Linked DNA regions of Roseiconus lacunae. The protein of the gene in region 1 interacts with the protein of each later gene in a pairwise test. Links are inferred from orthologs where the notes say so. Each region holds a gene or a part of one and is shown on either strand. Other genes may lie near its edges.

Evidence for each region.
Region 2: the proteins of lpdA (region 1) and FYC48_RS13055 interact in binary tests that used the Escherichia coli proteins (3 or more experiments, as listed by UniProt). The link is inferred for Roseiconus lacunae from one-to-one orthologs.

The regions. Positions count from the first base shown.
Region 1 is NZ_VSZO01000017.1:26,344-29,555, reverse strand. The notes cover bases 77-2,960. They hold lpdA (dihydrolipoyl dehydrogenase), read left to right. Parts: upstream 77-740; coding sequence 741-2,180; downstream 2,181-2,960. Other genes in these bases: miaB (tRNA (N6-isopentenyl adenosine(37)-C2)-methylthiotransferase MiaB), read left to right, coding at 2,188-2,960; rpsD (30S ribosomal protein S4), read left to right, coding at 77-528. In the rest of the region: more of rpsD, read left to right, coding at 1-76; more of miaB, read left to right, coding at 2,961-3,212. UniProt on the Escherichia coli protein: Lipoamide dehydrogenase is a component of the glycine cleavage system as well as of the alpha-ketoacid dehydrogenase complexes.
Region 2 is NZ_VSZO01000009.1:75,064-78,414, reverse strand. What follows is about bases 50-3,072. They hold FYC48_RS13055 (ATP-dependent helicase), read right to left. Parts: upstream 2,745-3,072; coding sequence 354-2,744; downstream 50-353. Other genes in these bases: FYC48_RS13050 (DUF2237 family protein), read left to right, coding at 2,970-3,072; FYC48_RS13060 (YitT family protein), read left to right, coding at 50-239. Outside these bases: more of FYC48_RS13060, read left to right, coding at 1-49; more of FYC48_RS13050, read left to right, coding at 3,073-3,332. UniProt on the Escherichia coli protein: A helicase with DNA-dependent ATPase activity. Unwinds DNA duplexes with 3'-5' polarity. Translocates on single-stranded DNA with 3'-5' polarity. Initiates unwinding more efficiently from a nicked substrate than double-stranded DNA.

The DNA.
Region 1 (3,212 bases):
GCGCTCGATCGCCGCAACACACCTCCGGGGATGCACGTCCGTGGCCGCCGCCCGAGTAACTACGGTGCGGCACTGCAGGAAAAGCAAAAGATCAAGCACTATTATGGATTGGGCGAGCGTCAACTTCGCCGTTACTTTGACGCCGTTTCTCGCAAGTCGGGCAACACCGGTGAGTTGTTGTTGCTGATGTGCGAGCGTCGTCTCGATAACGTCGTCCGTCGCGTCGGCTTCACTAAGACCCGACCGCAAGCTCGTCAAGGAATCGCGCACGGTCACTTCTTGGTCAACGGCGTCAAGGTCGATAAGCCCAGTTACATCCTTCGGCCCGGTGACATCGTCGAAGTCCGCGGACGCGAAAATCTTCGTAACCTTTATCGTGGCGTGATCGCCAACTCGTCTCCGGACGCATTGGATTGGGTCACCTTCGACAGCGAAAACTTGAAAGCGACCATGCTCGGCCTGCCTGGCGCCAGCGACATCAGCCTGCCAGTCGACGCGAACTCCGTCGTCGAATTCTTGTCTCGCTAATTCCGATCGCGGCCATAGCGGTTCGCCGAAGGGTTCAAATGCCTCGGCGGCCGATGGGTGCGTTCATCGTGCGTTAAGCCGACGTGATGGTGGTTCAATTGCCGCCGTCATGTCGCACATTGTCGGGCGTGCAGGTCGGTATCATTCTGTACCGAGATTGATTGCGCCGAAACGCAACCGGATTTTGAAACTCGCGATTAACATAGAGAATCATGCATAGCCCTGTAGTTGTCTTGGGCGGTGGCCCGGGAGGATATGCGGCAGCCTTTCTGGCGGCCGATGAAGGTTTGGACGTCACGATCATCGAAGCCGAACCGCGATTGGGCGGCACGTGCCTGCTGCGTGGCTGTATCCCCAGCAAAGCCCTTTTGCACGTTGCCAAGGTGATCCAGGAAGTCGGCGAGCTGAAAGAGAAGTGGGGCGTCGAGTACGCCGGCGAACCGACGATCGATGTCGACAAAGTCCGCGCCCAAAAGGACCAAGTGATCAACAACCTGACCGGTGGCTTGGGTAACTTGGCCAAGCGTCGCAAGGTCAACGTGATCCAGGCACGTGGCAGCTTTGTTAACTCAACCACGTTATCGCTCGAAGGCGATCATGAGTCGATCCCCGAAGGCGGCCAGATCACTTTCGATCACTGTATCTTGGCGACCGGGAGTGTTCCCGCGATGCCTCCGGCGTTCAAAGTCAGCGATCGGGTGATGGACAGCACCGGCGCGCTGGCTTTGCAAGATATTCCCGAAACAATGCTGGTCGTCGGCGGCGGTTACATCGGCTTGGAAATGGGCAGCGTGTACGCCCAGTTGGGTTCCAAGGTCACGGTCGTCGAGCTGGCCAAAGACTTGCTTCCCGGTGCCGATCGTGATCTGGTCAAACCGCTGGCCAAACGGATCGATAAGCTCTGTGAAGGTCGCGTGCTAACGAACACCAAAGTCGGCTCGATGGCCGAAGTCGATGGCAAGGTCGAAGTCACCTTCGAAGGCCCGGGCCATTTTGGACATGAGCGTTTTGATCGTGTCCTGGTCAGCATCGGACGCCGGCCGGTCACGCGCGACATCGGCTTGGAGAACACGTCGGTGGTGGTCAACCAGCGTGGCTTCGTCGAAGTCGATTCTCAGCAGCGAACGGCTGACCCGCACATCCTAGCCATCGGTGACATCGCCGGTGACCCAATGCTGGCCCACAAAGCGACCCACGAGGGCCGTGTCGCGGCTGAAGTGATCGCGGGCAAGACATCGTCGTTCGACAAAAAGGCGATTCCCGCGGTCGTCTTTACCGACCCAGAAATCGCCTGGGCAGGTTTGACCGAAACCGAGGCGAAGCGGGACGGGATCAACGTCAGCGTTGAATCGTATCCTTGGGCGGCGAGCGGACGGGCACAGGCACTCGGGATCACCGAAGGCCTGACGAAGTGGTTGGTCGACCCGGAATCCGGCCGCGTCCTCGGATGCGGTATCGTCGGCAGCGGCGCCGGCGAGTTGATTGCCGAAGCGGTTTTGGCAATCGAGATGGGCTGTGAAGTTCATGACGTGACCGACAGTGTCCACCCTCACCCCACACTCAGCGAAACGCTGATGAATGCGGGCGAGGTTCACTTTGGGACGGCCACGGAAATCTACAAGCCCAAGAAGAACAAGGCCCCCGTTGGCTGAGTAAGCGATGACGCAACGCGTATACATCAAGACCGTCGGCTGCCAGATGAATGTTCTGGACAGCGAAATGGTGATCGCCGATTTGAAGCGACACGGCTACACCGTCGTTGACTCACCGGAGGAGGCCGACTGTGTCTTGTATAACACGTGCAGCGTCCGCGAGCATGCCGAGGAAAAGGTCTACAGCGCCCTCGGGAAGGTGCGTCAGTCCAAGGATTCACATCCGGGAAAGACCATCGGCGTGATGGGCTGCATGGCCCAAAAAGATCAGGAACTGATTTTTAAGCGAGCACCCTACGTTGACTTGGTCGTCGGCCCCGGGCAGTTGCACACCATCCCCGATTTGCTGGACAAGGTCCGCAACGGTGATGGTCGTCAAATGGCGATCTCGCTGAATCGTAAAGACGACAAGCAAGCCGTGGTCGCGCGGTCACACGAAACGTTTGATCCGTTGCGTGACCCGTCAATGCGTCCGACGCCATTCCAAGCTTATTTGCGAATCCAAATCGGCTGCGACAAGTTCTGTACGTATTGCGTCGTGCCAAACACACGGGGTCCCGAGCAGGGACGTCCGCCGAGCCAAATCGTTTCCGAAGCCGCCATTTTGGCCGAGCAAGGCTGTCGCGAAATCACGCTGCTCGGGCAGACCGTCAACAGCTACAAATACCGCGATGAAAACTCGACGACCGATATGTCGTCGCTGTTGGAGATGTTGCATGAAGTCGACGGCATCGATCGCATCAAGTTCGTGACGAATTATCCCAAGGACATGACGGAACGTTTGTTGGTCACGATTCGTGATCTACCAAAGGTTTCGCCGTACCTGCACGTGCCGGCACAAAGCGGTAGCGACGAGGTACTCAAGCGTATGAAGCGAGGTTACACGATCGCGGATTACATGGAGATGTTTGAACGCATCGAGCGGATCCTGCCCGAAGCTGCCGTCAGCAGTGATTTTATCGTTGGCTTCTGCGGTGAAACCGAGGAAGACTTCGAAAAATCGGTCGCCTTGGTCGAGCGTTGTCGCTTTAA
Region 2 (3,351 bases), on another replicon or contig:
GGTGTGAGAAAGAAGTTGGGAACGCGATTACCCAAGCATCCGAGCACCGAACTTACACGACACATCAAGGGACCGGTGGACGCAGTGGTGATTCGTTTGTCATCGTGCGTACGATCATCACCCATGAAGAATTGCCGCAAGTGATGGCGGCTGTCGAGTCCGCCGACCCCGATTGTTTTCACTACTACCATGACATCGAAGGAGTGTCCGGACGCTACTACATCTCGCCGATCGGGTAGTGGGCGTCGAATCACAAGTGTTTCGAATCACAAGTGTTTCTGAGCCTTGCGTCGGTCATTGGTTGCTCGAATCGACCGAGCAAATCGGTCGATCGATTGGAGGGGAACAAAAAACTAATCTTCAATCTGTAGCGGAGCGAAGGCCAAGCGAAAGCTGTGCTCTTCTTCGCCAAAGCGAACGCGTGCCATCCGTTTGGGGCCCCGTCCGCTGACAGCGATGATCGTACCGACTCCGTAGTCCATGTGTCGTACTTGGGTTCCTTCTTGAAACGCAGTGATCGGCGGTCGGTTGACGGTCATCAAATCTGCTGCCGTTTTCAACGCACCGATCTCTGGGACGGCTGCAGTACTTGAAGGCTCGGTCGGGGGCTCGTCCGGCGTCATCGTAATGTCTGAATCGTCCGGACCATCGAACGCCGCGACGGCTTCATTGGTTTGGTTGGTGTTCGCACCAAAGTCGAACGAAGTGTCCTCGTTCGCGTTGACTTGGATCTCGGGCATGTCCCAGTCCGACGGCGTGCTCTGGTCAACGCTGTCGAACCAGGGGCCTCGATTGACCGACGTGTCGACGCGCTTAATTTCATCGAGCGGAAGTTCATTGAGGAATGGACTGGGGATCACCGGACGTCGTTCGCCACGAATCATCCGCCGTTTGCAGCAACTGATTTGCAGCGTTTGTTCGGCACGGGTAATGCCAACGAAAAACAGTCGTCGCTCTTCTTCGAATTGTGAATCGTCGTCTTTGGAACGCTTGTGAGGCAACAGGTCGTCTTCGACACCGATGATGTAGACGCGAGGGAATTCCAAGCCTTTCGATGCATGCAGTGTCATCAGCGTGACGCGTTCGTCGCTATCGTCGAATGCATCCGTGTCGCTCACCAAGGCAACTTGTTCGAGGAACGTGTCAAGCGATCCGTCCTCGGGGTGCCGACGATCGAAGTCGGCACCCGCAGTAATCAGCTCGTCGATGTTGGCCGTGGGACTGGAGTCATCGCTGTCACTGGCCGTTTTTTCGAGGTACTGATCGTACTTGGTTTCTTGGACCAGGTACCGCATCAAGTCCTCTAAAGACGCGGTCGCTTTGGTTGCGATTTTGTCGTACAGATCGACGAATTTGCTGACCATGGTGCGGCTACGTTTGGCAAGCGCGTCGATCTCGTCGACTCGGCGTGCCGCTTCGAGCATCGGGATCGCGTTGCGGTCTGCGAATCCCTGAAGTCGTTCAATTGTTTTCGCGCCGATACCGCGTGTGGGCGTGTTGATCACGCGGGTCAGTGCTACATCATGACCGGGATTGTTTACCAAGTGGAGGTACGATAAGACGTCTTTGACTTCTTTGCGTTGATAGAACTCAACGCCGTTGACGATTTGGTAGGGGACTCCACGGCCACGCAGCGCATGCTCGACCGATCGCGTTAGCGAGTTCATGCGGCAGAAGATCGCGAAGTCGCTCGGGCGAGCCGTTTCGCACGCGATCAGGTTGACAATTTCGTCGGCAATCGAGTCGGCTTCGTCAAAACCATCCGAACAGATCCGAAGGGTGACCGGTGCGCCCTCGTCGTTGTCGGTAAAGAGGTCTTTTTGTTTTCGGCGGCGATTGTGCCGGATCAATTGATCGGCGGCGCGAAGGATATTTGGCGTGCTACGATAGTTTTGTTCCAGACGTACTGTTTTAACATCCGGGTAATCCTTTTCGAAATCCAGGATGTTATTCAGGTCCGCGCCTCGCCATCCATAGATCGATTGATCGGGGTCTCCGGTGACCGCTAAGTTCGGGTAATCGACCGACAAGCCGCGCACGATGGCGTATTGCGCAAGGTTCGTGTCCTGGTACTCATCGACCATGATGTATCGAAAGTGCGCGTCCAAGTCGGATCGCAACTCGGGATTTTGTCGCAACAGGTTCGCGACATGTAGCAGCAAGTCATCAAAGTCGACGGCGTTGGCGGTCAACAGCTGTTGTTGGTAGATCGGATAAACCTGCGATGCGACCTTTTCCTGAGGGCTGAGCATCTGAGCTTGCCAGACGTCCGGTGTGATCAGCTTGTTCTTCGCCTTACTGATCAGATTGGCGATCATGTCTGGTGAGGCATGCGAGGTCGACACGCCAGCCGCAGCAATCGCACGTTTCATTGCTTGCTTGGAATCGCTGGTGTCGTAGATCGAGTAGTTTTCTTGAAGCCCGACCATCGACGCGTAGCGACGCAGTAGCTGCGCGCAAAAACGGTGAAACGTACCCATCCAGACTTGTTTGCCGGGAACCAGCGCGTCGACTCGGGCACGCATCTCGTCGGCGGCCTTGTTGGTGAACGTCAACGCCGCAATTTGCCATTCGGGGATGCCGTGTTCGAGCAGGTGGGCGATCCGGTGTGTGACGACGCGCGTCTTGCCACTTCCAGGTCCGGCCAGCGTTAGCATCGGTCCATCGATATGTACGACCGCACTTTGCTGCTCGGGCGTCAAGTGCCGTAAAAGCGTCGAATTCGATGTGCTGGGCTCATCCATGGGCTTGAAAAACTAAACAAGAGAGGGGCGTAGTTGCGGGTCGGGCGAGCGCAGCAGTACCAGGCGCCGACCGGTGGCACCCAACATCATAACAATCTGCTCCCCGTTGGCTACGTTTGCTGCTGGTGGGTGGTCGACCGATGACACACCCTGTGCCAACCGGTTACACTTGACAGCGTTGAGTTGATCGTTGGGGTGACACACGGTAGCGACGGGCGGGAATTGATGGCGAAGAATGTATTGGGGACAGATTTAGGCGAGTGTGGGACCGATCCGATGACCGGTTTCTACCGGGATGGGTGCTGTAATACTGGAGCCTCCGATTCTGGATTGCACACCGTTTGTGCGGTGATGACGGCAGACTTTTTGGAATTCAGCAAGTCGCGCGGGAATGACCTCTCGACCCCCAACCCCACCTACCGTTTTCCGGGGCTCAAGCCCGGCGATCGTTGGTGCTTGTGTGCGGCACGTTGGAAAGAAGCATATGACGCCGGGATGGCTCCCCGGGTCGTGCTGGACGCGACGCACATTTCGACGCTTGAATTCGCGTCGCTCGAAGAGCTTCAAGAGCACGCCGCCGACGCGTGATCCTGCCGCCGCCGCATCA